4 regions of the Streptosporangium sp. NPDC048886 genome follow, and region 3 is predicted to be linked to each of the others. Evidence: riboswitches for the same ligand, from Rfam matches in the RefSeq annotation. Region 3 holds a riboswitch; each other region holds the start of a gene.
What was found. A riboswitch is a leader RNA that binds a small molecule or an ion and turns the genes downstream of it on or off. The one in region 3 is predicted to bind cyclic di-AMP.
Positions count from the first base shown of each region.

Region 1: it holds a riboswitch for cyclic di-AMP, as region 3 does, so the genes downstream of both, ACZ6R6_RS08020 (C40 family peptidase) here and ACZ6R6_RS37775 (hypothetical protein) in region 3, are expected to answer to the same signal.
Region 2: it holds a riboswitch for cyclic di-AMP, as region 3 does, so the genes downstream of both, ACZ6R6_RS34275 (C40 family peptidase) here and ACZ6R6_RS37775 (hypothetical protein) in region 3, are expected to answer to the same signal.
Region 4: it holds a riboswitch for cyclic di-AMP, as region 3 does, so the genes downstream of both, ACZ6R6_RS34025 (C40 family peptidase) here and ACZ6R6_RS37775 (hypothetical protein) in region 3, are expected to answer to the same signal.

Region 1 is NZ_JBVJHH010000005.1:183,947-190,946, forward strand. It holds gene ACZ6R6_RS08005 (hypothetical protein) at 3-242, opposite strand; gene ACZ6R6_RS08010 (RDD family protein) at 1,172-2,413, opposite strand; gene ACZ6R6_RS08015 (amino-acid N-acetyltransferase) at 2,655-3,308, opposite strand; cyclic di-AMP (ydaO/yuaA leader) riboswitch at 3,647-3,797, shown strand; gene ACZ6R6_RS08020 (C40 family peptidase) at 3,890-4,852, shown strand; gene ACZ6R6_RS08025 (LuxR C-terminal-related transcriptional regulator) at 5,023-5,223, opposite strand; gene ACZ6R6_RS08030 (TetR/AcrR family transcriptional regulator) at 5,440-6,057, shown strand; gene lysX (bifunctional lysylphosphatidylglycerol synthetase/lysine--tRNA ligase LysX) at 6,326-7,000, opposite strand, start outside.
Region 2 is NZ_JBVJHH010000034.1:39,030-46,029, forward strand. It holds gene ACZ6R6_RS34260 (hypothetical protein) at 1-440, opposite strand, end outside; gene serA (phosphoglycerate dehydrogenase) at 657-2,246, shown strand; gene ACZ6R6_RS34270 (hypothetical protein) at 2,559-2,681, shown strand; gene ACZ6R6_RS34275 (C40 family peptidase) at 2,744-3,388, opposite strand; cyclic di-AMP (ydaO/yuaA leader) riboswitch at 3,376-3,604, opposite strand; gene ACZ6R6_RS34280 (3-isopropylmalate dehydrogenase) at 3,772-4,818, shown strand; gene ACZ6R6_RS34285 (branched-chain amino acid aminotransferase) at 4,991-6,085, shown strand; gene ACZ6R6_RS34290 (Uma2 family endonuclease) at 6,143-6,736, opposite strand; gene ACZ6R6_RS34295 (O-methyltransferase) at 6,839-7,000, opposite strand, start outside.
Region 3 is NZ_JBVJHH010000040.1:75,274-82,273, forward strand. It holds gene ACZ6R6_RS37760 (alpha/beta fold hydrolase) at 1-637, opposite strand, end outside; gene ACZ6R6_RS37765 (response regulator) at 784-1,437, opposite strand; gene ACZ6R6_RS37770 (ATP-binding protein) at 1,434-3,785, opposite strand; cyclic di-AMP (ydaO/yuaA leader) riboswitch at 4,462-4,610, shown strand; gene ACZ6R6_RS37775 (hypothetical protein) at 4,848-5,435, shown strand; gene ACZ6R6_RS37780 (alpha/beta fold hydrolase) at 5,606-6,466, shown strand; gene ACZ6R6_RS37785 (hypothetical protein) at 6,514-6,885, opposite strand; gene ACZ6R6_RS37790 (roadblock/LC7 domain-containing protein) at 6,897-7,000, opposite strand, start outside.
Region 4 is NZ_JBVJHH010000033.1:107,487-114,486, forward strand. It holds gene ACZ6R6_RS34010 (glycosyltransferase family 4 protein) at 1-739, opposite strand, end outside; gene ACZ6R6_RS34015 (M48 family metallopeptidase) at 736-2,013, opposite strand; gene ACZ6R6_RS34020 (hypothetical protein) at 2,222-3,007, opposite strand; gene ACZ6R6_RS34025 (C40 family peptidase) at 3,083-3,538, opposite strand; cyclic di-AMP (ydaO/yuaA leader) riboswitch at 3,684-3,842, opposite strand; gene ACZ6R6_RS34030 (esterase/lipase family protein) at 4,969-6,216, opposite strand; gene ACZ6R6_RS34035 (C40 family peptidase) at 6,581-7,000, opposite strand, start outside.

The sequences.
Region 1 (7,000 bases), on a different contig from region 3:
GATCAGCTGTTCTGCGACTCAGCCCGATCGGGCCGTTTTGCCGGGCGGCGGCCGGCGGCTTCACTGCGAAGAAGCTTGACCACTCCGTAGATGAAGGCCCCGCCGACGACCACTGGAGGTATCAACGCGGACAATACGTCGCTCATTCGTCCTCGCTCCGCACCTGGGGTGACATTCTGGAGACCATGGAAATTTTCGGCGGCGGCGGCGTCGTCGCCCGCGCCGGGGACCCGATCGATCACGCCGGATCCGCCTACCGATGACCTTAGCGTCACCGGCGGGCGGCGCGCGTCACCGGGGCGACCATGCGGCCGTGCACTACCTTAATGCTTCTCTCCAGCCGTCTTACCGGTTGCACTCCGGAAAGCCGCCTGGAAAAACCCGACAGAGCGATCACGTGATGATCAACTTTGCCGGAAAACCAATGCCCGCCCAGGTCCTCGACCGCGAGGCCACCCGCCGCCCCGCCGCGAAACCCCTGCTGAAGAGGGCTGCGGACAAGGATGAACGGGATCGTCGCGGAGCCGGAGACCGTCACCGCAAGGTCGGCCGCGGAATGTCCGTGGTGATGAGAACAGCCGGTTGGAGAGCCGTCCGCTTCACCGGGCGGGCGGCCCGCGGCGCAACGCCATCGTACGGAACAAGGCGGGGCTTCATCGCTTTCTTACCAAGAGTACGTCCGCCTCTGGCATGCGGGACATAGTCGTACCCCGTATAACCACCAAACGCGATCGGGTGCGCCAACAACCCCGGCAACACCATGGGGCCCGGCCGCGGATCGGCAAGAAGGTCTTCGCGGGCCGGCCCGAAGGCCCGGAGATGGCGGAGAAGGCGAAGGAGAGAATCCAGTAGAGCGCCGCGGAGACGGAGCGGCGGCGATGCCGGCGGCCGGGCGCGCCCGCCATTCGGCCACCGGCACGGGAACTCCCGGCGGCAAGTGCCCGCCATTGGTCCTCCATAGGACCATAGGGGCCGCGGGCGGCGGCGACGCCGATCGGCTGCGTTTGTCGGCGCCGGCGCGCGAGGGGGCGGCCATAACCTTCCCCCCGGCGACGCGTATGGGTTTGCGCTTCCATGGCGGCGCGGCGGAACGCCGTTACGGGGCCGGTTTTCTCATCCACGCATGAAATCGGGGCCGGCGGTTCAACCGCCGGCCCCGATATTCACGGAACTACTTGGTCTTGACGACGACCGTCTTGGCCACCTTGTCGTGCAGGGCCTGCTGCAGGGGCTTGTCCCACAGCGGCCAGAGCACGTCCACCAGCACGAAAACGCCCACCACCAGATTCACCAGCAGGGAGAGGAAACCCAGCAGGGCGGAGAGGCCGTTGACGATGTAGCTGCCGAACAGCACGAGAGCCCGCTTGAGCGCGCTGCCCATGTCGATGTTGCTGACCAGCTGGCCGCCCACCGGGACGACCTTGATGCCGATGATCTGCTTGCCGAGGGTGGTGCCGTTGCGCCCCAGCATGAAGACCTCGTAGCCGATGAGGGCCACGCCGACGATGAGCGTGTTCACCATCGACTGGAGGAAGATGTTGCCGGTCACCTCGTAGGTGGCCGGGTCGAACGACACCCTGAACGGCAGCGAGGCCACGAACCCGACGATGCCGGCGGGGATGCCCACGATCAGGAGGTCGAGGATGCGGGCCACCAGACGCTGCCACCACTCCGCGAGCGGGGCGGGGGCGCCGGGAGGCGTCGCGCCCTGCGGCGCGTATCCCTGGCCGTAGGCGGGAGCCTGCTGGCCGTATCCCTGCTGCTGCCCGTAGGCGGGCTGCTGGCCGTACGCCTGCTGCTGGCCGTACGCCTGCTGCTGCCCGTAGCCCTGCTGGGCGTCCTGCTGGCCGTAGGCGGGAGCCTGCTGGCCGTATCCCTGCTGCTGCCCGTAGGCGGGCTGCTGGCCGTAGCCCTGCTGCTGCCCGTAGTCCGGCTGGGCGGGCTGCTGGCCATAGGACTGCTGCTGCCCGTAGGACTGCTCCTGGGCGGGCTGACCGTAGGCGCCGGTCCCCGGCTGCTGACCGTAGCCCTGCTGGCCGTAGGACTGCTCCTGGGTGGGCTGGCCGTAGGCGCCGGTCCCCGGCTGCTGCCCGTAAGCAGGCTGCCCGTAGGCGCCGGTCCCCGGCTGCTGGCCGTAGCCCTGCTGCTGCCCGTAGTCCGGCTGGGCGGGCTGCTGGCCATAGGACTGCTGCTGCCCGTAGGCGGGCTGCTGGCCGTAGCCCTGCTGCTGGCCGTAGTCCGGCTGGGCGGGCTGCTGGCCGTAGGCGGGCTGCTGGCCATAGGCGCCGGTCCCCGGCTGCTGACCGTAACCCTGCTGCTGGCCGTAGCCCTGCTGCTGACCGTAACCGGGCTGGGTCTGCCCCGGGCCGGTGTGCGGCTGTGAGGCATCCGATCGATATCCCACAATTGTCACGTCGGGATCATGTTCGCCAGGGGCTCGACCCGCATTGTGCTGTCCGTACTCCGGCTGTCCCGACGGTGTGCGATCGCGGTCGGGATCATCCTGATACGGCGGCTGTCCGGTGCTCACCGCGTCACCTCACTACTTCGACGGCGCATGTGGCCATATGTGAGGCTCACATGCTTGCTGCAGCACAAGGTATCGAGATAGGTATCAACAGTCATCTTTCTGATCAGTAACCGTCAAGGTCACGTCAGCCCTGATCGCGCGCCAGATGGAGCAGCATCCGGGTGTTTCCCAAGGTGTTCGGCTTGACGTGCTCAAGATCGAGGAACTCGGCGACACCCTCGTCATATGAGGCGAGAAGTTCGGCGTAGACCTCCGGGGAGACGGGCGTGCCCTGAATCTCGCGGAATCCGTGCCGGGCGAAGAACTCGACCTCGAAGGTGAGGCAGAAGACCCTGCGGAGTCCGAGCCCGCCGGCGGTGCGGATCAGCTCGGAGACGATCTTGTGACCGATGCCCAGCCCCCGGCAGGCGGGGTCGACGGCGACGGTGCGGATCTCGGCGAGGTCCTCCCATAGGACGTGGAGCGCCCCGCAGCCCACGACCGCGCCGGCCCGCTCGGCCACCCAGAATTCCTGGATGTCCTCGTACAGGGTGACCGTGGCCTTCTCCAGGAGGCGCGGGCCGGCTCCTCCGTAGGTGTCGACGAGCCGCCGGATGGCACGCACGTCCGGCGTGCGGGCACGCCGTACCGTGACCGCGGCCGCGTCCGGAGCGGCCTCCGGCCGGCTCAGCGGCCCCTGCCCCGCGTCCACGCCCGCGACGTCGGTCTCCGGCCGCCGCCCCGCGGTCCCGGCGCCGTCCGCGGCCGGGGTGGAGGAATGCTGCGCAACCTGCTCCATGACCGATCAGCGTACGTCCTCGGCGCGCTCGAATTACGGCTCACCCTTAACTCGTGACCCGCAGCCACCAGATGACCCACGGTAGTCGATTCATGACGCTGGGCTGAAGGCGCGAACAGCGGAGCGGAACCCGCCTTTCACATGGTCATGGAGCTGCGGAGACCTCCGGCCGAGACGCCGCGGGGCCTCATAGAACCAGCTTGGAGCGCATGTCGATCATGAAGTCGCGTGATCTTCTCGTGACATTTCAGTTGTGAAAGCTCTACCGAGTTTGTAGTTCTGGTTGAGCATGAACCTCCAATTGCACTAATGTCCGTGCTCGATGTCAGCGATGTTAAAGCGCTGAACCGCCGAATCCCCGGACCCGGGGAACCGGGGACCCACCCTTTAGTCCCCCGGGGTGAATCCGAGGTGGCACCAGCACCCTCGGTAGGGCTGCCTCCGGCCCGAACCCGTCAGCTAACCCGGTAGGCGGCCGAGAGAGGAGCCTGTTGGTGAAGCGCACGCGTGACCGTGGGAGAGAGCGCGCGGGCAGACATGCCCGCCGTCGAGAACACGCCTCACGTGGACTCACCCGCCGCATGACGGTCATCGGACTGGCGTTCGCCTCCCTGACCCTCGGCACCCCTCTGGTCTCGGCCACCGCCGACCCGCAGCCCGGTCTCCAGGAGCTCGCCAAACAGGTCGAGAAGCTGCACACCGAGATCGAAACGCTCACCGAGCAGTACAACGGCGGGCGGGTCAAGCTCAAGCAGGCGCAGCGCGCCGCCGCGAGCGCCAAGAAGACCCTCGCCGTCAGCGAGTCCCAGCTGGCGGCCCGGCGCACCAAGGCCAGCCTCCTGGCGCAGAGCAACTACATGTCGGGGGGCCTGGGCTCGACCCTCGCCTTCACCCAGTCGTCCGACCCCGACACCTTCCTCGACCTGGCGACCACGAGCTACGCCCTCCAGCAGCAGCAGAACGAGGAGGTCGCCCAGGTCGCCCAGGCGATCAAGGCCGCCGAGCGGGCGCAGGCCGGCGCCAAGGCCCGCACCGCCGAGGTCAAGGACCTCCTGTCCGACATCGGCGCCAAGCGCACCAAGATCGAGCGGCTCGTCACCAGGGTCGAGAGCGACCTGTTCAGCGAGGTGCGCAGCCGGGCCAAGACCACCCGGGGCAGCCGGGTCAAGATCAGCGTGCCGGTCGTCGGCAGCGGCAAGGCCGCCGAAGCCGCCCGCTGGGCGCTCAGTCAGCAGCTCAAGCCGTATGTCTGGGGCGCCGAGGGACCCAACTCCTTCGACTGCTCCGGCCTGGTCATGTGGGCCTACCAGAAGGTCGGCATCAGCCTGCCGCACTACACCGGCGACCAGTGGACCGCGGGCACCCACATCTCCAGAGAGCAGCTCCGCCCGGGCGACCTGGTCTTCTTCTACAGCGACCTGCACCACGTCGGGATCTACATCGGCGCCGGCCTGATGGTCCACGCCCCCCAGACCGGTGACGTCATCCACATCGCCTCGATCGACAACCGGCCCTTCGCCGGAGGCGTCCGGGTCGCGGACTGAGCCGCCGGGCCTGAGGCCGCCGCCGGGGTCCCTGGGATCCCGGCCGAGGCCGGAGCCCTGATCGAGGCCGGAGCCGTGATCCCCGGCCGAGATCGCGGGCCGGGCGGCGGCGGGCCCGCGCTTCCCTGCCGAGGTCACGGGCCGGGCGGCGGGCCGGCCCTCCGCAGGAGCTAGATCAGACGGCGGCGGGCGGCCCAGGCCACGGCCTCGATCGCCGTGGCGACACCGATGCGGTCGCAGATCCCACGGAGTCTGCGCCGGACGGTCCGGCCACTGATGTCGAGACGACGCCCCACCCGGTCCACGGTGACGCCCTTGGCAAGTTCTGCCAGGAGCACGAGATCTTCGTCACTTAGACCGATCTCGCCCATGCCCAGGAGGCTTTCGCCGCGACGGGAATCCACTTCGGGATATGCCATCTAGAGTCGCTCCCCCCGCACTGAACTCAGGCGTGAGTATGTTGGAATCAAGGCCGCCCGTCAGGAACGGTAAACGCCTTGTTCAAAGGTCGTCAAGCTCCGATCTCCATAGGGGCGACGGACGCTATTGACATAGCGCCCGCTACGTGAAGTACTCATGATATGTCAGTGCCTTTGCGGTTAAGTCGCAGCCAAGCCAAGGCGCGCACCCGCAAGCGTCTGCTGGCCGCCGCAGGCGAAGTCTTCGCAGAACAAGGTTTCGCCAGGGCCTCGGTCGACGAGATCGCCTCCAGGGCGGGCCACACGGTCGGTGCCGTCTACTCACATTTCACCGGAAAAGATGACCTCTTCCTCGCACTCTTCGACGAGCACGCCCCCCATCCCCTTGACGGCGTCGGGGAAATCCCCTCCCAATGTGAGGACGACGAGACCGCCTTTGCGGCATTCGGCGACTATCTGGCCGGAGTGGCCGATCGGCACACGGCCTGGAGCACGCTGGAAATGGAGTTTCTGCGCTATGCGCTGACCCGGCCGGAATTACTCGACCGGCTGGCCGCCCGCTGGTGGGCTCCCCGTACGGCTGTCGCCCGCCTGGTGGCCCCGCGCTGCGCGGCACACGACCCGGCCGCCGTGGCGACCGCGATCATCGGGCTCTTCGAGGGGCTCGTCACGCAACGCCGCGTCGACCGCGCCGCGGTGCCGTCCGAGCTGTTCGCCGAGGCGCTGCGCTGGCTCATGGCCGGGCTGGCCCGCACTCCCGGGAGAGCGAGGGCGGACACACCGTGAGAGCGGCCGTGAGAGCCCAGGGGCCGGCTGCGGTGAGGTCCCAGAGCCGGCGGCGGTGAACGGCTGAGAGCCGGCGACAGGGAGAGCCCGGGAGCTGAGAGCCCGGGGAGCCGGGGCTCCTCGCGACGGCGCCGCACCGGGCCTGGCCGGCCGAGCCTGGGCCCGGCGTGCGGGCCCCGGGACCGGCGTGCGAGAACCGGGACCGCGGGCAAGAACCGAGGCCACGCGGCGGGGGAGTCCCGCCGCGCGGCCCCGGGCTCCGGAAGGCTCAGCCTGCCGGCTTGACCAGCGGGAACAGGATCGTCTCGCGGATGTTCTTGCCGGTGAAGGCCATGACGAGGCGGTCCACACCGAGCCCCATGCCGCCGGTGGGCGGCATGGCGTATTCCAGGGCGGTGAGGAAGTCCTCGTCGAGCTGCATGGCCTCCGGGTCGCCGCCCGCGGCCAGCAGTGACTGCTCGGTGAGGCGGCGGCGCTGCTCGACCGGGTCGACCAGCTCCGAGTAGGCGGTGCCCAGCTCGGTGCCGAAGCCGATGAGGTCCCACTTCTCGGTCAGCAACGGGTTGTCGCGGTGCTGGCGGGTCAGGGGGGAGGTCTCCAGCGGGTAGTCCATGACGAACGTGGGCTGGATGAGGGTGTGCTCGACGAGCGCCTCGAAGATCTCCTGGACGAGCTTGCCCTGGCCCCACTTGGGGTCCCAGTGGATGTCGTGCGCGTCGGCGTGCTTGCGGACCTGCTCCAGCGGGGTCTCGGTGGTGACCTCCTCGCCCAGCGCCTCCGAGACCGCCCCGTAGAGGGTGACCCTCGGCCACTCCGGCAGGCCCAGGTCGATCTCCTGGCCCTCGTAGGTCACCACGGAGTGGCCGAGCGCGGCCACGACCGCACTCTGGATCATCCGCTGGGTCAGGTCGGCCATGTCGTTGTAGTCGAGATAGGTGCCGTA
Region 2 (7,000 bases), on a different contig from region 3:
GCCGCCGGGGGATTCTGCGGACGCGAGACCGTGGCCATCGCCCCGGTCGCGTATGCCGTCAGGGCCACGCCCGACAGCGCCGGCGTGGGGCCGGTGCGGGTCGACAGCAGGTAGCGCTGGAGGTCCTCGATGGGCACGGCGGCGGCCGCCGGTCCCGCGGCGTCGATCACGATTTCCCGCACACCGGTGACGCGCTGGATGTCGAGGATGGTGTCGGCGTCGCAGGCCGACAACGAGTGGTTGCCACGGTGCCGTGCGTAGGTGCTCGCCGAGGTGTATCCGAGCAGCACCCGGTCACCCGCCTGCGTCGTGCCGAGCACGACGGAGCGGTCCGGTCGCACGGCAACCAGGAGTCCCCATTCGGCAAGCGCCGCCAGCAGCCGGTGCGGGCCGCCGTGCTGCGCGAGCACATCGCCGAGAGCGGGGTTCCCGATGCTCATATGAGGAACGATAGGTAGGGGACCACGGCTTATGAGGGTAATCGTGAACTTTTCTCTGGAGCAATACCAAGTTGAATTTTCCGCGCATGGATGCTTCGGGGGTGGGTACCCCAGATGACCGTCTCGGATCGCGGGACACTCGTGAACGCGTTCACAAGCGCCGATAGAATACGTGAGGTCCGTGCAGCAGCCGCCACGTCTCTAAGGATCTAGCCTGTGAACAAGCCCGTCGTACTGGTCGCAGAGGAACTCTCCGAGGCCGGTCTCGCGGTCCTGGGCGCGGACTTCGAAGTCCGCCACACCGACGGCGCCGACCGCGCCCAGTTCCTGCCCGCCCTCGCCGACGTGGACGCGCTCATCGTGCGCAGCGCCACGCAGGTCGACGCCGAGGCCATCGCGGCCGCCCCCAAGCTCCGGGTCGTCGCCCGGGCCGGCGTCGGCCTGGACAACGTGGACGTGGAGGCCGCCACCAAGGCCGGCGTCATGGTCGTCAACGCGCCCACCTCCAACATCACCAGCGCCGCCGAGCACACCGTCGCGCTGATCCTCGCCTCCGCCCGCAACGTCGCCCAGGCGCACCTGGCGCTCAAGGGCGGCGAGTGGAAGCGCTCGAAGTACACCGGTGTGGAGCTCGACGAGAAGGTCGTCGCCATCCTGGGCCTCGGCAAGATCGGTCAGCTCGTCGCCCAGCGCCTGCAGCCGTTCGGCGTCGAGCTGATCGCCTACGACCCCTACCTGCAGCCGGCCCGCGCCGCGCAGATGGGCGTCCGCCTGGTCTCGCTGGAGGAGGCCCTGCGCGAGGCCGACTTCATCACCGTGCACCTGCCCAAGTCCAAGGAGACCATCGGGCTCATCGGTGACAAGGAGCTCCACACGGTCAAGCCGTCGGTGCGCCTGATCAACGTCGCCCGCGGCGGCATCATCGACGAGAACGCGCTCTACTCGGCGATCAAGGAAGGCCGCGTCGCCGGCGCCGGCATCGACGTCTTCCCCAAGGAGCCGGTCACCGACAGCCCGCTGTTCGAGCTGGACCAGGTCGTCGTCACCCCGCATCTGGGCGCCTCCACCCACGAGGCCCAGGAGAAGGCCGGCACCCAGGTCGCGCGCAGCGTGAAGCTCGCCCTCGCCGGGGAGTTCGTGCCGGACGCGGTCAACGTCCAGGGCGGCGTCGTCGCCGAGGACGTCAAGCCGGGCCTGCCGCTGGCCGAGAAGCTCGGCCGGGTCTTCACCGCCCTCGCGGGCGAGGTCGCCACCAGGCTCGACGTCGAGGTCCGCGGTGAGATCGCCGCCCAGGACGTCCGCGTGCTGGAGCTGGCGGCGCTCAAGGGCATCTTCACCGACGTGGTCGAAGACTCGGTCACCTACGTCAACGCCCCGCTCCTGGCCAAGGACCGCGGCGTGACCGTCGAACTGGTCACCAGCTCCGAGAGCCCCGACTGGCGCAACGTCGTCACCGTCCGCGGCGTGCTGGCCGACGGCCGGACGGTCTCGGTCTCGGGCACCCTGTCGGGCCCGCGCCAGATCACCAAGATCGTCGAGGTCAACGGCTACCAGATGGAGATCGAGCCGACCGACCACCTGTCGTTCTTCACCTACACCGACCGCCCCGGCATCGTCGGCGTCGTCGGCCGCATCCTCGGCGACCACAGCATCAACATCGCCTCGATGCAGGTGGCCCGGGACGCGAAGGGCGGCAAGGCCCTCATCGCGCTGACCGTCGACTCCGCCATCCCGGCCGACGTGCTCGACGTGATCGGCGCCGAGATCGGCGCCGACAGCGGCCGCTCGGTCGACCTGGCCGACTAGCGCGCACGGCGACGGCTGCCGTCCCCGGGAAGCCGGGGGCGGCAGCCGTTGTGTGTCTCAGCATGTGAGAAGTGTGTACGGAGTGCGGGACGCTGTCCGTACGGGCGGGTAACCTGGCAGGAAATGCGCCAGGTTCTCGCACTCATTACCTGCCGCGGCGGGGCCTGACAGGGCAGGCCGGCAGCCCGCCGCGGTGTGGTGGCGCACGCCGGCCCCGCGCCGCCGGTCCGCGATCCGGACCCGCGGCACTCAGGCCCGGTCCGATCCGTGACCGGAGTCCGGACCATCTCTCCCTGCCCGCATGCGACCGAGATGAGAATCGCCATGTACGACATGTATCCCTGGAACCGTCCCGAAGACGCCGAAGACGAGGCCGCCGACGCGCTCCAGACCGCCCTGGACCGCCGCGACAACGGGGGCGCTCCCACCCGCTAGCCGGGTAGGGCTCTCATCCGACCTGCGGGGCGCCGGTCCGGGTGACCGGCGCCCTCCGGGGATCAGGGGGTGGCCTGGAGCATCGTGGGGGCGGGCTGGGCCGCGAGCTTGGCCTGTTCGGCGGCGAGCTTGACGCCCGTGCGGTCGGGACGGACGCCGCCGACGAACGTGCTGCGACGCCAGGAGTTGAGCTTCTCCTCCTTGACCACGTCGCCGGTCTGCGGGGCGTGGACCATGTAACCCGGCTTGGTGATCATGCCGACGTGCCCGAGGTTGTGGAAGAAGACGAGGTCACCGGGCTTGAGGTTCTTCCAGGAGACCTTCTTGGAGAACGCCGCGTACTGGGCGGCGGCCACGCGGGGCAGCTTGATCCCGGCGGCGCCGTAGGCGCGGAGCATCAGGCCGGAGCAGTCGAAGCCGCCGTTGCCGGTGCCGCCCCAGACGTAGGGCGTGCCGCGCTTGGACATGGCCCACTTCACGGCCTGCTTCCAGGCGGGCACGGGGGCCTTCTTGGTGATGATCTCCTTGAGCTTGGGCCCGGTCAGCGGCGCGGTGGCGGTGATGGGCGCGGGGGCGTCAGCCTTGGGAGAGTCGGCCTTGGGGGAGTCGGCCAGCGCGAGGGACGGGGTCGCGAGCACGGCGGCGCCGGCGACGAACAGGGACAGGACGCGGGGGTGAATCTTGCCGGACAGGATGCTTCCTTCCATAGGGCCGGCCGGGTTAGCTGTCGGGCTCGGGCGTGGAGGCCGCCCTACGGCGCGCGAAGCGCTGATTCGCCCCAAGGGACCCGTGAAGGCGGCTCAGGACATGGCTCCGCCATGCGAAGCGCGGAGTCCTGGGCGGCCGTGGGTCCCGGAAGTGGTTCCCCGGCTCCGCGCAGGCCGAAAGGGGGGACGGCCCGGCGGATTAGGCATCGGTTCGAATGCAGAGGACCATAACGAAACTTAACGAAAGGGTCAATACGTCGCAAAAGCGGACAAAGGGATCATAGCGGCCGGGACGGCTGTGGATCATGAGTCCCGTACGCGCGAAAATGTCCGATGGGTGAGATCGGTGTTCGATTACCGAGACGGACCGGTAAGGTGCCTGCATGGATTCGCGCAACATTCGTCTGGCAGTCATCCCCGGGGACGGGATCGGAGTCGAGGTCGTCACCGAGGGCCTGAAGGTGCTCGAAGCGGTCGGCACGAAGGTGGAGACCGTCACCTACGATCTCGGCGCCAAGCGCTACCACCGGACCGGTGAGACCCTTACCGACGCGGTCCTGGACGAGCTGCGCGGATACGACGCGATCCTGCTCGGCGCGATCGGCGACCCCAGCGTGCCGCCGGGCATCCTGGAGCGCGACCTGCTGCTCAGGCTCCGCTTCGAGCTCGACCACTACGTCAACCTCCGCCCGGTCAAGCTCTTCCCCGGCGTCGAGACCCCGCTGGGCAAGGCCCGCCCCGAAGACATCGACATGGTCGTCGTCCGTGAGGGCACCGAGAGCCTCTACGCGGGCGCGGGCGGCGTGCTGCGCCGCGGCACCCCGCACGAGGTCGCCACCCAGGAGTCGCTGAACACCGCCTTCGGCGTCGAGCGCGTCGTCCGCTACGCCTTCGACAAGGCGCTCGGCCGTCCCCGCAAGAAGCTGACGCTGGTCCACAAGACCAACGTGCTCACCTACGCCGGTGACCTCTGGGCCCGCACGTTCGACCGGGTCGGTCTGGAATACCCCGACGTCCAGACCGACTACTGCCACGTCGACGCGGCCTCGATGTTCTTCGTCACCCAGCCGGAGCGGTTCGACGTGATCGTCACCGACAACCTCTTCGGCGACATCATCACCGACATCGGCGCCGCCGTCGCCGGCGGCATCGGCCTGGCGGCCAGCGGCAACATCAACCCCGACCGGACCGCGCCGAGCATGTTCGAGCCGGTCCACGGCAGCGCCCCCGACATCGCGGGTCAGGGCAAGGCCGACCCGACCGCCACGATCCTGTCGGTCGCCATGCTCCTGGACCACCTCGGACTGGCCGACGAGGCCGCCAAGGTCGAGCAGGCCGTCGCCGACGACCTGGTCGAGCGGCTTACCGGCTGGACCGGCCGGACCACTCACGAGATCGGTGACGACATCACCGCCCGAGTAGCCGGCTGACAGAGCCGCCTCCCCCACTCAGACGCGTCTGGCGGCTCACTGGAGCCGCCAGGCGCGTCTTCGTTTATCCCTGCAGTGCCGGTTTTCGACATAGATGCAGTAGTTTCCCGTTACCTGAGTCCACCGCAGAATGGACCCAAGGGCAGACCGCCTCAAGAGAAGGATCTCCGCCATGACCACCGCTCAGAAGCTCAGCTTCGACGTGCAGCTCTCCGACCACGCTCGCACCGCAGCCGAGCGTGAGCAGGTACTGGCGAGCCCCGGGTTCGGGCAGACATTCACCGATCACATGATCTCGATCGACTACACCGAGGGAGAGGGCTGGCACGACGCGCGGCTCATGCCGTACGGCCCGCTGAGCCTGGACCCGGCGACCGCGGTCTTCCACTACGCCCAGGAGCTCTTCGAGGGCCTGAAGGCATACCGCCAGGACGGCGGCGCGATCGCGGCCTTCCGGCCCTACGCCAACGCCGCCCGCTTCAACCAGTCGGCGGTGCGGATGGCCATGCCGGAGCTGCCCGAGGAGGCGTTCGTCGAGTCGCTGGAGCTCCTCGTCCAGACCGATCGCGAGTGGGTCCCCACCACCCCGGGGCACAGCCTCTACCTGCGCCCCTTCATGATCGCCACGCAGGCCGCGCTCGGCGTCAACTACCCGTCCCGGACCTACCGCTACATGGTGATCGCCTCCCCGGCGGCCGCCTACTTCGGCGGGAGCAAGGCCGTCTCGGTCTGGCTGTCCACCGAATACACCCGCGCCGCCCCCGGCGGCACCGGCTTCGCCAAGTGCGGCGGCAACTACGCGGCGGCCTTCGTCGCCCAGCGCCAGGCCGTCGAGCAGGGCTGTGACCAGGTGGTCTGGCTCGACGCGGCCGAGCACCGCTACGTCGAGGAGATGGGCGGGATGAACCTGTTCTTCGTCTACGGCGACCGCCTGCTCACCCCGGCCCTCACCGGCACGCTCCTGCCCGGCATCACCCGCGACTCGATCCTCGCCCTCGCCTCCGAGCTGGGCCTGACCGCCGAGGAGGGGCGTCTGTCGATCGAGGAGTGGCAGGCGGGCTGCGAGTCCGGCGAGCTCACCGAGGTCTTCGCCTGCGGCACCGCGGCGGTCGTGACCCCCGTCGGCTCGGTCAAGGGCGCCGACCGCGCCTGGACGGTCGGTGACGGCACCCAGGGCCCCGTCACGGCCAGGATCCGCGAGGAGCTGGTCGGCATCCAGTACGGTTCCCGCCCCGACGCCCACGGCTGGGTCCACAAGATCTGCTGACCCGGACACGAGAAGAGCCCGGCCTCCCACCTGGCCGGGCTCTCCTCGCCGGAAGTTCTAGACTCTGGGCAGGTTGTCGGTGTCGATCGTCACATTCCACGGCTCCGGTAGGTCCAGAGAGCCGCCGAACTTGACGATGACCTCTTGCCGATATCCCTTCTGGCTGGGATGGCTGAGGAGTCGGACCTGCTCGTCGAAGGCGTCGACAACGAGATAGAGCGGCACACCCGCCTGCGCGCAGTTGCGTGGCTTGATGACGTGATCGTCGTTGACGCTGCTCGGGGAGACCACCTCCACCACGAGCAGGGTGACATCGCCGTAGACCTCGTTCTTGTCCCACATCCTGGGATTGGAGGGCACGACGGTGAGATCAGGACGGTATCGGTCGGTCTGCGGGCCGAGGTGGAGTGTGATGTCGGGCCAGATCTTCCAGCCTTGTCCGGTCACGATGCCGACGAGCTGGGTGATGATCCAGAAGACGATGTCGTTGTGGCTGTCGGTGGGCAACTCCCTCACCACGATCCGGCCGTTGATGAGCTCGACACGCCGGCCGGGACATCTTTCGCGCACCTCTGGCAGCCGTCTCGCGAGCTCGTCGCGGAGATCCTCTTGCGGTGGATCCGCAGTCGGTCGTTCCAGAACTTTGGCCATGGTCTCAATCTTCCCCTCCGCGCGGGTGGGCGCAACGTGTTTGACACGCGACTCAAAGTAACCGTAAAGTTCGCGCCCGTCCGGGATTCGGGGAACTCCTCGTCAGTGCTTTCGAATCATGGTGAGCCCGTCGGCGATGGGGAGCATCAGCGAGGTCACCCGGTCGTCGGCCATGACCATGTCGTTGAACTCGCGGATGGCCCGGGTGTCGTCGTCGTCGGCGGTGGGGTCGGCGACCCGCCCGCTCCACAGGGTGTTGTCGGC
Region 3 (7,000 bases):
CGCGGGCCGCGTCGGGGGCGCCCTCGCCGGGCGTACCCGGACCGCCGTGCAGGAAGATCACCGGCGTGGGGCGGGGCTCGGCCGCCCTGGTCACGGTGTAGGCGATCCTGGAGCCGGTGGGCAGGTCCCAGAAGGCGACGCCGGCCGGGGCCGGGGCCGCCGGGTCCCCGGGCATCGGCCGGAACACGGTGACCGCCGCGGTCGCCGCGACGGCGAGGGCGACCGATCCGGCCAAGGCCGCCGCGACGGGTCCTGAACGGCGGATCACCAGCAGGGCCAGGGCGAGCCGGATCAGCGGGAACCCGGTGACGAGCGTCGCGCCGAGTGCCGCCGCGCAGAGGAGCGGGATCACCGCCGTGACGGCGGCGCCCGCGAAGAAGGCGGCTCCGCCCGCGGCCACAGCCACGATCGCGGCGACCGGGAGCAGGACGCCTCCCGCCAGGCGGCGCACGAGAGCCGGGCGGCGGGAGCCGGTCGGACGCGCTCCGACGGGGGCGGAGCCCGGGACCGCGGTGGTGGCGGGTCCGGAGGCGGAGGTGGCGGAAGTGGCGGGCGCCGAGGGGACGGGGACAGCGACGCGGTGGCCGGGGACGGCGGCGGAGGGGAGGGGCGGCGGGGGAGGGGGCTCGTCTTCCATGGCTCTCACGCTAGGAGCGGGGAACGCGGTGATCGCCCTCCTTCAGGACCGTCCCCACCCCCGCCGTGCGGCGGGGGCCCTCTCGCCCGGGAGACGGATGCCGCCGGTGGGCCCCGTCCGCGGTCGGGACGTCGCGGGAGGCGGGGTCACCGCATCCCGGGACGGACCAGTCCGGCCTCGTAGGCGGCGATCGTGGCCTGGACGCGGTCGCGGACCCCGAGCTGGGCGAGGATCCGCGCGACGTGGTCCTTGACCGTGGCCGGGCTGATCCCCAGGGAGGCGGCGATCTCGGCGTTGGACAGGCCCCGGGCGACGTGCAGGAGGACCTGGGTCTCGCGGGGGGTGAGACCCGCGACGCGGGCGGTGTCGGCCGGGCCGGCACCGGCGGCGAAGCGGTCGAGCAGCCGCCGGGTCACCCCGGGGTCGAGCAGCGCGTCACCCCCGGCGACCACCCGGACCGCGTCGATGACCCGTTCGGGGTCGGCGTCCTTCAGCAGGAACCCGGCGGCTCCCGCGCGCAGCGCCGCGAACAGGTACTCGTCCAGGCCGAACGTGGTGAGCACCACCACCTTCACGCCCGGGACCTCCGCCGTGATCCGGGCCGTGGCCGCGAGCCCGTCGAGGCCGGGCATCCTGATGTCCAGGACGGCCACGTCGGGCAGCAGGGACGCCGCCTGGGCCACGGCCGTCCCGCCGTCGGCGGCCTGGCCGACGACGGTGATGTCCGCTTCGGCGTCGAGCACCGCGCTGATCCCCACCCGGACCACCGCCTGGTCGTCGGCGACCGTCACCCGGATCACGCCGGCCCCACCTCCGGTAGCCACACCCGCACCCCGTCCTCCGTCTCGGTGACCGTACCGCCCGCGGCGTCGGCCGTGGCGCGCACCTTCCGGGCCTCGGCCGGACCGGACAGCGCCAGGCCGTCGGGAAGGTAGGCCACGGTCACCGTCACGCCGCTCATGCCACCAACACCGCTCACGCCGCTCATGCCACCAACACCGCTCACGCCGCTCATGCCACCAACACCGCTCATGCCACTCACGCCGCTCACGCCGCCGGGAAGCATGGCTTCGGCGATCCGGTAGGCGGCGACCTCGACGGTGGCGGGCATCGGCCGGCGCGTCCCCGTGTAACGGACGGCGGCGTGGCTTCTGGCGGCCAGGGCGGAGATCGCGGCGATGACGGGGGGAAGGGCGTCGTCTGCGGGATCGTCGCGCAGCTCGCCGAGGAGTTCGCGCAGCACGGTGAGACCGGCCCTGGCCTCGGCCAGGACGGTGTCGAGGCGCCGCTCGTCGGCCGCCCTGACCGCCGACTCGGCCCGCGATCTGGCGGTACGGCGCAGCCCGGCGGCGATCCGGTCCCGCTCGGCCCGGGCCGCCGCCGCCGCGTCCCGGTCGAGCCGGTCGCGCTCCAGCACCGCGGCGTCCCGCAGCCGGCGCCGCCGCCCGCCGACGGACACGCCCGCGGCCCACACCACGACGGCGGGGACGGCCAACGCCGCCGTGAGCGTCGCCCAGACGGCCACCGGCGGCCCTGTCAAGCCGTCGACCAGGGGGAAGGCGCCCAGGGCCGCCACCGCGAGCGGGGCCGGCCAGCCGCGCCCGCCGTACGCGCCGACGCTGTAGACCAAGGTCAGCTCCACCCACCAGCACAACAGCACCAGCTGCGCCGACTCCGGCGCGGTCCACCCGGCCGCGTCACACCACAGCCAGGCCGACAGCACCGACTGCGCCGCGGCCAGGCTCGGCCACGGCATCTCGCGACGCCACCTCAGCGGCAGGGCGTGCAGTACGAGCAGGACCGACAGCAGCGCTCCGGACGCCGGGGTCGCGAACGGCTCAGGCACCTCCGCGTAGAGCAGCCCGGCTCCGGCGGGCAGCGCCACGGCCAGCACCACCAGGGCCCAGTCCAGCGCCGCCGTCCCCCGCCAGCCCGCCGCACGGCCGTGCCGGTGGGCGTCCCGTCGGCTGTCGCCGTAGCGGAGCCGGGGGAACGGGCGGGGGCGGCCGGGCGCGGGGGCGGCCGTGAGCGGGAGGCGGACCTGGACCGTCCAGCCGCGGGGCGGCGGGGGAGTCCGCGCCGTCTCCGTCGCGGACGCGGGGCCGTACGGCGGGGCGCGGTGCGGGAGGGGGCCGGCACACCGGCCGGCGCGTGGGTCGTCGTCCTGGTGGAGGCGCCGGCCGGCACGCGGATCGTTGTCCGCATCGACGCGCGGGCCGGCGTGCAGGGTGCCGCCGAGGGCGCCGACGGCCCGGCGCAGGGCGGCGAGGCCGGTGCCCGCGCCCAGGCCGGAGACGGCCGCCGGGCCGCCGTCGTCGGTGACCGTCACCACCAGCCAGCCGGTGGCGGCCGACGTGACGGGGCCGGCGGCGGCCTCTGCCGCCGGAGGGCCGGCGACGACGGATGTGACCCCCGGGCCGGTGGCCGGAGCGGGCACCGAGCCGGTGGCGGCCGGTGCCGCCGAGGTGTCGTGGACGGCTTCCACCCGGACGTGGACGGCGGCGCCGGTGGCGTAGCGCATCGCGTTCGTCAGAGCCTCGCGGACCACGCGGAAGGCGACCGCGGCGAGTTCCGGCGGCGCGGTGGCGACCGCGCGGTGGTAGGTCACACCGGGACGGCCGATGAGGAGGGTGTCGATGTCGCCGAGGGCGGGGGCGTGGCCGCGGCGGTCCAGGACGCAGAGGCGGTCGAGTTCGGCCACGGCCTGGCGGCCCGCGTCGGCGGCATGGGTGACGGCCTCGGCGGCGCGGACCGGGTCGCCGAGACGGAGGGCGGCGGCCGAGGCGACCACGATTCCGGTGAGCCGGTGGGCGGCCACGTCGTGGAGTTCGGCGGCGAGACGGTCGCGTTCGGTGATGGCGGCCAGCCGGGGCACGGCCTCGGCGGCGGCCCGGTAGGCGGCGAGCGCCGCACGGTCGGCCCTGCGGCGGCGGTGGGAACGCCCCATGGCCCACGCCATCGCGGCGCCGCCCGCCGTGAGCCCTCCCGCTCCGACGGAGTCCTGGAGACTCCCGCCGTGTATCACGGCCACGAGGGTGACGGCCAGCGCGGCGGCGACCGCTCCGATCGCCGCCGGCCCGGCCGTGCCGTACACCGCCAGTGTGTAGAGGACCGTGAGGAGCACCGCGCAACCGAGGGCGATCAGCACGGGCCCACACTACTGTCGGCATCGCCCGCGGCCGCGGGCCCCGGGCGGTGCTCACCCGGACGGCGGACCCGGGCCGCCCGCCGGATCCGCCGGGACGCCGGGAGCCCGGGGCCGGGAGGAGCCCGTGAACGGTGGGTGTGGGAGCCGTTGACCGGGCTGGGGCCGGTGTCCTCCGCCTGTCGCCGGCGTCGGCGGTGCCGATCTCGTTCCGGTCCTACGGCGGCTGGATGTCATGACCGCGGCTTTGCCCGGAGCGGAGTCGGGCATTCCTGGATCTTCCGGAAAGCAGATGTAGGCCCGGCTGACAGGCGTTTTCCTCGACTCATGGGCGTGTGCGGAGGTAATGAGCGCCGTCGACAAAGGGCCGGCACGCCGGCCGCGGCCATAGTGAGGGAGATCCCGGCCCTGTCCGCCGAGGGGCCGCACCCAGCCAGGAGAATGAGCGTTTCCCCAGCTCAACGGCATGATCAGCAATAAGTCGTTAAGTAACTCTCCTAACAGTTCCAACGGGGTCGGCGTTCCCGGGGGGCACGGTCAAGGCTTGGCCAATGGCCTTTTCTTGGCCGTTGAGGTAGATCTTCTGGGGTTTCCATGGGTTTTGTTTTGCTTTGCCCCCGAATGGGGGGTAGTGTCCTATTCGTGATCGGTTGGCGACCTGCCCTTCAATGGAAGGAGCGGCCGGCCGACGTCGAATTCCGGAGGCCGTCAGGCCACGGGAACCGGGGACCCACTTCTTGGGGTGAATCCGCCGCGAACATGCGGCGGTAGGGCAACTCCACCGCCCGAATCCGTCAGCTAACCCGGTAGACGAGATGGAGAGGAGATCACCACATGGGGCACCACGCCCTCCTGCCGCCGGCGTCCACCCCGTTGGTGCCGGCCCTCTAAGACTTCCTCGCCGCGTCCGAATGCGGCCCCCGCCGCGCTCCGCGTAGCGCCTGCACAGCTTGCTACGCCTCTTCTGTCCTGTGAGCGCGTATCCGCCTGCGCCTCTTTACGGCGCACGCGCCTCCCCGTTCCCTCGCGAAAGAGTCTTTTTTCCTCATGCGTTTCTCCCTTGGTATGCGTAAGAACCGTTTCGTGGCCGCCGCCCTCCTGGGTGCGAGCGTCCTGACCTCCTCGGCCGTCGTCTCGGCTCTTCCCGCAGCGGCTGACACCGGCGCCTCCACCCCCGGCTCCGGCTCCGGCTCCGAGGTCGCCCTCCTGAAGGGCTCGACCAAGGCCTCCTACTTCTGGGACGACTCCTCCGGCCGCGCCGGGGACACCGGCCTGCCCGCGAGCGGCAAGCCGATGCAGAAGGGCATGATCGCCAGCCCGAGCTGGCCGCTGATGACCGAGGGCTACGTCATCTACAAGGGCAAGAAGGCCAAGTTCTTCGTCGGCGACCGCGGCCCCGGCGTGCCCTCCAGCAGCGGTGTCATGATCGACCTCGACGCCAAGTCCTTCGCCGACCTGACCGGCGGCACGTTCAACTCCGACACGCTCGGCGTGGACGGCAACGGTGGCATGGGCCACATCAAGGTCGACTACGTCATCACCAAGTGGGGCAGCGGCCCGGGCAAGAAGAACCGGCCCGTGCCGTTCTCCGAGGGCGCCTGGGGCCGGATCGACAACAACCCGGCCACCCCGCCGCAGGTGGTCAACAAGTAACCCGAGGCTCGCCTCCCCCGCGAGACTCGCCCCCGCAGAAGCTCGCCTCCCGCGAAGACAGGAGCGGACGCCCACACCGGGCGTCCGCTCTTGCTCTCATTTCCACAGAATGACATTCTGTCCGGCATGACCAGCATGGCATCCGGTGTGACCGGTGCGGCGGGAGCGTCGTGACCCGGCGTGCCCGGGCGAACGGCATCGAGCTCGCCTACGACACCTTCGGTACGCCCGGAGACCGCCCGCTCCTTCTGATCATGGGGCTCGGCGCCCAGCGCATCCACTGGGACGAGGGGCTCTGCGAACTGCTCGCCGACCGCGGGCACCACGTGGTCCGCTTCGACAACCGGGACGCCGGGGAGTCCACCCATCTCCACGGCGCCGCCGTGCCCGCCTTCGGCGGCGACGGGCGGCCCCCCTACCTGCTGGGCGACATGGCCGACGACGCCGCCGGGCTGCTCGACGCGCTCGGATGGGAGTCCGCCCACGTGGTCGGCGCCTCGATGGGCGGCATGATCGCCCAGACGCTGGCGATCCGCTCCCCGCGCCGGGTGCGCAGCCTCACCTCCATCATGTCCACCCCCAGCGTGCACGCCGCCCCGCCCACCGAGGCCGCGATGGCGGCGCTCATGGCGCCGGTCTCGCTCGACCGCGAGGCGGCCATCCGGCAGTCGCTGCTGACCTGGGAGGTCATCGGCTCGCCGGGCTACCCGCTCGACCGCGAGCGGATCGCCCGGCTGGCCGGGCTGAGCTACGACCGCTGCTACGACCCGGCGGGGACGGCCAGGCAGCTCGCCGGGATCATCGCCTCCGGCGACCGCGCGCCGCTGCTGAGGGACCTCACGGTGCCCACCCTCGTGATGCACGGCGAGGACGACCAGCTCGTGCCGCTGCCCGGCGGGGTCGCCACGGCCGAGGCGGTCCCCGGGGCCAGGCTGATCACCTTTCCCGGCATGGGCCACGACCTGCCGCGCCCGCTCTGGCCCGAGTTCGTCGCCGCGATCGACGAGCTCACCTCCGCCGCCGAGCGTTGAGCTCCGGTACGGCCCGCGCCTCCCGGGGCGCAAGCCGTACCGGAGGATCAGATTTCGAGCTTCTCCTCGATACCGCGCATGCTGTGCCGCGCGAGCGCCAGGTTGGCCCGGCTGCGGTCCAGCGCCAGATAGAGGAAGAGCCCCTTGCCGCCCCGGCCGCTGACCGGGCGGATCACGTGGTACTGGCCGCTGAGCGTGATGAGGATGTCCTCGATGCCGTCCTTGAGGCCCAGCGACTCCATGGTCCGCATCTTGGCCTTGACGACCTCGGTGTTGCCGGCCGCGGCGATCTGGAGGTCCAGGTCCTTGGAGCCGCCGAGGGCGCCGAGGGCCATGCCGCTGTTGTAGTCCACGACCACCGCGCCGAGGGCACCGTCGATCGCCATCATCTCCTTGAGAGAGATGTCCATGTTGCCCATGTCTTCTCCGATCACTGGGATATCGATATGCGGGACGTGATGGCGGCCAGGTTCGCCGCCGTCTTGCGGCCCTCCAGTCGCAGCAGCCCGAGGTTGGTCCCCGGGCGGGCGAGAA
Region 4 (7,000 bases), on a different contig from region 3:
TGACCGAGCCGCCCATCGGCCGGGCCAGCCGCTCCAGGGTCCTGCGGTACGGCCCGCCGCCGACGAGCAGCAGCACGCCGTCCGGCACCGCCCGCAGCACCTGGGGCCAGGCCCGCAGCAGGACGTCCTGTCCCTTGCGCGGCACCAGCCGCGACAGACAGACCACGACCGGCCGCTCCCCCAGCCCCAGTGCCGCGCGCACCTGTCCCCCGCCGGCGTCCGGCCGGAACACCCCGGTGTCGACGCCGGGCGCGAGCCGTACCAGCCTGCCGTCGGGGATCACCCGGGCCAGCCGCTGCCGGGTGTAGTCGCCCAGGTAGGTGACCACGTCGGCGTGGCCGCCGATCCTGGCCAGCAGGCGGCGGGCGAGCGGGACCTGGGCCCAGGAGGCCTCGTGGCCGTGGGTGACCATGACGACGCGGTCCACTCCGGCGGCGCGCATCCTGGGCGCCAGCAGGCCCAGCGGGGCCGCCGCCCCGAACACCACGGTGTCGCACTTGAACTCGGCGACCAGCTCCGCGGCCCGGCGGGCGACCCCGCGCGTGGGCAGCATCAGCGAGGTGGGGTGCCGCACGACCGGATACGGCTGGCGCGCGTCGAACGCCTCGCAGCCGGGCCAGCGCGGGGCGTAGACGGTCACCGAGTCCGGCGGGAGGCAGGCGGCCAGGCCGTGCACGAACGACTGGATGCCGCCGGCTCTGGGCGGGAAGTCGTTGGTGACGATCAGCGCACGGTTCACGGCTCCTGCATGCCGTTCAGCAGGGCCCAGGAACGCGCCATGGCGATGCGCTGCGGCGCGGTGGGATGTGAGACGTAGAGCACGTATTCGACGCCGTCCGGCGACAGGTCCGAGATGTTGGTGACCGACAGCCGCTTCTGCATGGACACGAACACCGCCGGGTCCCTGGTCAGGTCCAGCGCGTGCGCGTCGGCGCGGGCCTCGATGTGCCTGCTGACCAGGTTCTGCGCCGGCCCGGACAGGACCGTGGCCAGGCTCAGCAGCCCCACGAGCAGGCCGGCCGCCCTCGGGTCGGCCACCGAGGCGATCCCGGTGCGCCGCCGTACCGGCTCCCAGGACGTCACCAGGTAGAGCAGGCACGCCCCGCAGGCCGCGCCCAGGCCGCCGACGAGCGTGCCGTACAGCACGTCACCGGCCTTGGCGTGGCCCAGCTCGTGCGCGACCACCAGCTCGACCTCGTCCGCGGGGGCCCGCAGCAGCGTGTCGTAGACCACGATCCTGCGGGTCGCGCCGAACCCGGAGACGTAGGCGTTGAGCGCGGTGGTCCGCCGGGAGGCGTCGGCGACGAGGACGTCCTCGACGGGCACGCCGTCACGGTCGGCCATGGCGAGCAGGTCGTCGCGGAGCTGGCCGGCGGGCATCGGCGTGAAGTCGTTGAAGACCGGCTCGATCAGCACCGGGTAGGTGAAGGAGGCGGCCACGGTCAGCACGAACGCGCCGACGGCCGCGGGGATCCACCAGCGCCGGTAGCGGCGCGCCAGCGCCACCACCGCGAGCACCATGATCGCGCTCAGCCCGGCCTGGATGCCGATGTTCTTGAGCCGGTCGGCCGTCCAGTCCGGCCAGTGCTGGGTGGACAGGCCGAACTCGCGCAGGTAGGTCTCCGACCACATGCCCAGCGGCCAGCGCAGGATCTGCGTCGCCGCCGACAGCGCGAGGACGCCGAGCAGCACCCGCAGCCACCACGGCCCCCGCAGCCGGCCCAGCAGCCGCGCGCCCAGCGGGGTGGCCACCAGGAGCCCGGCCACCACCAGGGTCAGGCCCAGCGACAGGTAGACGGGCGCGCCGAGCACGGCGTCGAAGGCCTCGGAGCGGGCGATCTGCTCGGGGGTGAAGTCCCGGGCCGGGTCCGGGGCGACGGGCGGGGCCGCGGCGGGCAGGGCCCGCCAGGGCGTGGTCAGCGCCACGATCGCCAGCGTGGCCACGCCGAGGGCGGCCAGCGCCCACCCGGCCGCCCGGACCCCCGGGCGCGCCTCCGTCACGACCGTCGTCATCGCAGCCCTCCCCGCGGGGCCGGGCGGCCCGTCGCGTCCTCCGCGGCCGGCGCCGCTACGTGGACCGGGCGGCCCGTCGCGGCCGGTACCTCTCTGCGCACCGGGCGGCCCGTCTCCGTCGGCGCCGCTCCGCGACACGGGCGGCCCGTCGCGGCCGGCGCGGCCGGGGCGCGCCGGCGGCCGGAGGGCGTGTCCGTCGTGGTCCGCGTCATGCCAGTTCCCTCCGGAGGTGGTCACGCCAGGCGGCGGTGAGCTCCGCCCGCGACAGGCCCAGTGCGCTGCCGACATCGCTACCGTAGAGCCTCACCAGCGCCTTCTCGCCGAAGCGCTCCGCGATGTAGCGGCAGGCGAGCCAGGCCTCCTCGTAGGACTGCGCCAGCCGCGGCGCGCCGGGGGCGAAGTCGGCGGCCTCCGGCAGCCGCGCGGGCAGGGTGCCCGCGCGCACCTCCTCGGCCAGCTCCGCGGCGGCCTCGCGGACCCCGATCCCGGCGTCGCGGTATCCCACGTAGTCGGCGAACCCCTCCGACAGCCACGCCGGCACCCGGCCGCCCCGGGTCGCGCCGGTGGCCACGTGCGTGAGCTCGTGGGCGATCACCACGTCCCGGCCGACCTCGCTGAGCTCCGCGTAGCCCGACGGCAGGACGATCACCCGGTCGGCGGTGGCCATCGCGGCCAGGCCGCCGGTGCTCCCGGCGCCGGCGAGCGCCGCCGCCTCGGCGTCGGTGGCGGGAAAGAGGATCACCGGCCGGACCGGCCCCCAGATCCGCCCGACGGCGCGGCCGGCGCGGTCGGCCCGCGACGCCAGGTCGCGGAGGTCGGCCGGGGGGACGTGGTGACCGATCACGACGGAGTGCTCGCCGCGGACCACGGTGGCGGAGCCGGGCCAGGGGTCGCGCGTCCGCTGCGGGGGCGGTCCCGCTCCGGCGGTCAGGCCGGCGCCCATCAGCGCCAGCATCCCGGTCAGCACGGCGCGGCGCCCTCTCGGGGCGGACATATGAGTCGATGCTACTCGACGGACATGGAGCGGCCCCGTCCATCCACCGGGGATGGGCGGGGCCGATTCTCTCCGTCAGCCGCCGGGGCGGACCGCTCCGGCGAAGGAGGACTTGTAGTACCCCTTCAACCGCACGGTCCGGACCGTCTTGCCGCTGCTCGGCGAGTGGACCATCTTGCCCTTGCCGACATACATGCCCACGTGGCCCTTGCCGTAGAAGAACAGCAGGTCACCGGGGCGCAGGCTGCGCCACGAGACCTTCTTCCTGACGGCGCGGTACTGGCTGTGCGTGATCCGGGGGAGGGAGACGCCGGCCTTGCGCCACGCGTACTGGACGAGCCCGGAGCAGTCGAACGCGCCGGGACCGGAGGCTCCCCACCGGTACGGATCGCCGATCTGCCTCGTGGCCGCCGAGACGGCCTTGGCCGCCTTCGCCTTCTGTCGTGCGACCTTGCTCGTGCCGGCCTTCCCGGTCTTGCCCGTCCCGGCCTTGGCGGCCTTCGCGGTGCTTTTGACCTGGATGGCATGCACGTTGTCCGTCTCCGCCTGTGCCGCCGCGGAGCCCAGCGCGACCGCTCCGGAGGAGGCGGTCAGGGTGAGTGCGACACCGCCGAGGGAAAGGCGGGCAAGGCGCGACAGACGAGGGTTACGCAGGGTGGTAGACAGGATTTCTCCTTGGGACTTCCACTGATGCCTACCGGGTTAGCTGACGGATTCGGGCGGGGAAGTCGCCCTACGGCATGACATATGCCGATTCACCCCTGGCCATACCTTGAGGGCCCTTGGGTCCCCGGTTCCATGCCTCCTGGCTGCACGGATTCGGCAGGCCGCCGCGAGTGGGGTCCGACCCCTCAGGGGAGCGGCGGCCAGTTGGATTCTTTAGCGGAATGCCGGCTTCCGGGCAGGCATCCGTCGCGGTGACATGGCGTGCCACCGCGACGCCAGAAGGTACTCCGATCCCCAAATTTCAGCAAAGCAATGCAAAGGAAATGTAGATCAATAAGCACTGCCCGGAGTTCCGTAATCCCTGCGTGATAGGCGGTTCCATTATTCCGATATGACTCTCGTCACATTCTCCTGAGCATCATGTGAAGATCGTCTTTTCTGTAACATTAGTCACACTTATTGCGATCTTCGATCCCGCGGCGGAGCGAGCTGCAGGCGCGCCGGGCCGGTCCCCGCGGTGATCGCCGCCAGGCGCCCGCCGGGGCCGGTGACGTTCCTGGTGATCTCGCCACTCCGGACGTCCTCCACGATCCAGGAGGGCCGCTCGCCCCCGGAACCGTAGTGACGCCCTTCTCCCGGCCGTGGCCCCAGCCGCCGGCTGGCAGCTCGACCTTGTTCTCGGAAGTACCGAACCGGGCTTCCTCCCGGGCGTGGTGCGTGTTCCCGAAAGCCAGGACCGTCTCCGATTCCGAGACCAGGGCCTCCGGGGAAGTCGGCTGGCCTACGCCGACGGGGTACGGCCGGAATACGGCGGAAACGAGCCGCCCTCTCCTGAAGGAGCAGGTCGGGGAGCGGGCCGAGAGCAAGGGCTTCGGCGATGGGCCGGCCGGGGCGTGCGCGGTGATCCAGGCGCCGAAGCGCTCCAGATGCCGGGAGATCTTGGCGGTGAGCTCCGCCGAGCGGGCCCCGCGCACGGCCAGATCGAGGTGGCGCTCTGTCCACACGGGGAGGCTGTCGTCCCCCTTGGGAAGCCTGACCACCTTTCGTGAAGTGATTTGCGTGATCCTGCCCGGCGGGCAGGGACGCCGAGCTGGGGGTGGATGACGGCATGCCGCCGGGTTGCTTCACGGAAGGGCTGTTCCCTGAAGCGAATCGGCTGTGTTGCGCGGTCCTCCCTCCCGCACGGGGCGGAAGGAGGACCGCTGTCGGTGTTGCCGCCTACCAGTCGTTCTCCCCGGTGTTCAGCCGCACCCGGGCAGGGGTGCGGGACCGTCATGGTGGCAGTGGGTGTGCCTTCAGTCGGGCAGGCGGTCGAGGAGCCAGGTGGCGGCCTCTTCGGTGATCTCGGTGTGGCCGTTGTTGGTGCTATTGCACAAGAAGTCGTCGAGGTCGCTGTTGTCCGGGGGCAGCGCGTCGATGTCGGTGTACAGGTCGGCTTGGGTGATGTCACGGATGGAGACGGCGCTGATCGACGGGACGAAGCAGTGCCCGGGGATCGGGTTGTCGACGCCCAGGCCGAGACCGGTGGTTTCGGCGATGGCGTTGAGTGCGTCGGCGAGGATCTTGAAGCCCGGCAGGGTGCCGCCGGGGGCGCCGCCGACGGGCGGGACGCCCGGGGCCTGGACCTCGGCGACGTTGGGGGTCAGGACGCGGAGCTTGGCGACGAGGGTGTCGGGTTCGAGGGGCTGGGTGCGTAGTTCGGTGCCGTCGATGAGGTCACCGGTGCCGAGCAGCGCGCTCTCACCGGCTTCGATGCCGTTGCCCGCTCCGGTTCCGGTCCCGTCGGCGACGGCGAGCAGACGCGGAATACGCGGCCAGCCGCCGACGGACTCCAATTTCTGGAGGAACTGGGTGCGCAGCGGGTCGACGCCGGGCACGCCGTTCCAGTCGGGCAGGTGCCAGACCAGCAGCTGGCGGGCGGCCGGGCTGTTGAACTGGTCGGAGAAGCGGGAGTCGTAGGCCTTGATGTAGTGCGCGAACGCCTGGAGCGAGATCGGCACGTAGGCGCCGCGGTGCGGGGTGTCCCAGGAGAAATACACGCCGACCTGGTGGTCGATGCGCTGCAACTCCATCTGGGCGAGGGCATAGCGGGTGACCAGGCCGCCCATGCTGAACCCGCCGGCCAGCAGCCGGGTGCTGCCGAGCCGCTCGGCGACGGCGCGGTGGATCGCCGCGGTGGCAGTCTGTGCGTTGTCGAGGATGGAGGCGCCGCGGTCGTCGTAGCCGATGATGACGACGTCGCGGCCGCGGCGGCGCAGCTCGCTGATCAGCGGGAAGGCGCGCCGTTCCAGACCGTCGTAGAGCTCGTCGATGTCGCTGGGCCCGGCCCCGAAGCCGTCGGCCAGGAGCACCGGCCGCGTCAGGCCGGGATTCCTGTCGCCGTAGTACACCCACGCGGTCCCGCCGGGCAGCGGCCAGCGGTCGCTCCACGGCTCGGCGGGCGGGGCGGTGGTGGCGGCCTCGGCCCTGGAGCTGGCGCTGGAGGACAAGAGGATCGGCGATGCGGCGCTCAGGGCGCTCACGAGCTGTTTTTTGTTGATCACACCCGGATAGTTACCTTGCGGGACACCATGAGTACCTAAAGTGACGCTTCTTTCTTGATGGTCCGCATCGCGGCGCGTCCCAAGCAGTCAAGCGGGACCGGGACGACGTCGACCTGCGCCTGTGCGCGACGGCTGTCGCCGCACTCTGGCATCGGCGCCAGGACTGGTGGCCGGTCTGACGGCCGGCGTCCATGAAGTGGCCGGCGCGGCAGGCGCGCCGCCGTCCCGGGCGGCCGCGCAGGACGTCGACGCCCCGCTGAACGCGGACGCCTCTCCCGATAACCGCGGCGAGAGGCGTCCGGCGGACCTGAGGCAGGGCCGTACGCCAGGCCCGGAGCGGCCGGCCGCTCCAAACGCCCGGCGGTCAGGGGCGGACGGCCCCGACCAGGCGGCGGCCGTAGGCCGACAGGGGGACGACCTTGACGACGTCTCCGGTCTGCGGGGCGTGGACGATCCGGCCGTTGCCGGCGTAGAGGCTCACGTGGCCCAGGCCCTCGCTGAAGATGAGGTCTCCGGCCTGGAGCTCGCTCAGTGAGACCTTGCGGCTCGCGCCCCAGCTCCACTGCTCCCAGGTCGTCCGGGGGAGGCTGACGCCGCCGCTGCGCCAGGACGCCTGGACGAGGCCGGAGCAGTCCCAGCCGCCCGGACCCGTGCCTCCGTACTGGTACGGCTTGCCGACCTGGGCGAAGGCGAAGTCCAGGGCGGCCCGGGCGTTGCCCGAGGCCGGGCCGTTGTACTGGATCCCGGTGCTGTTGGGGTTGCCGGACTTGAAGGTGCCGAGCTC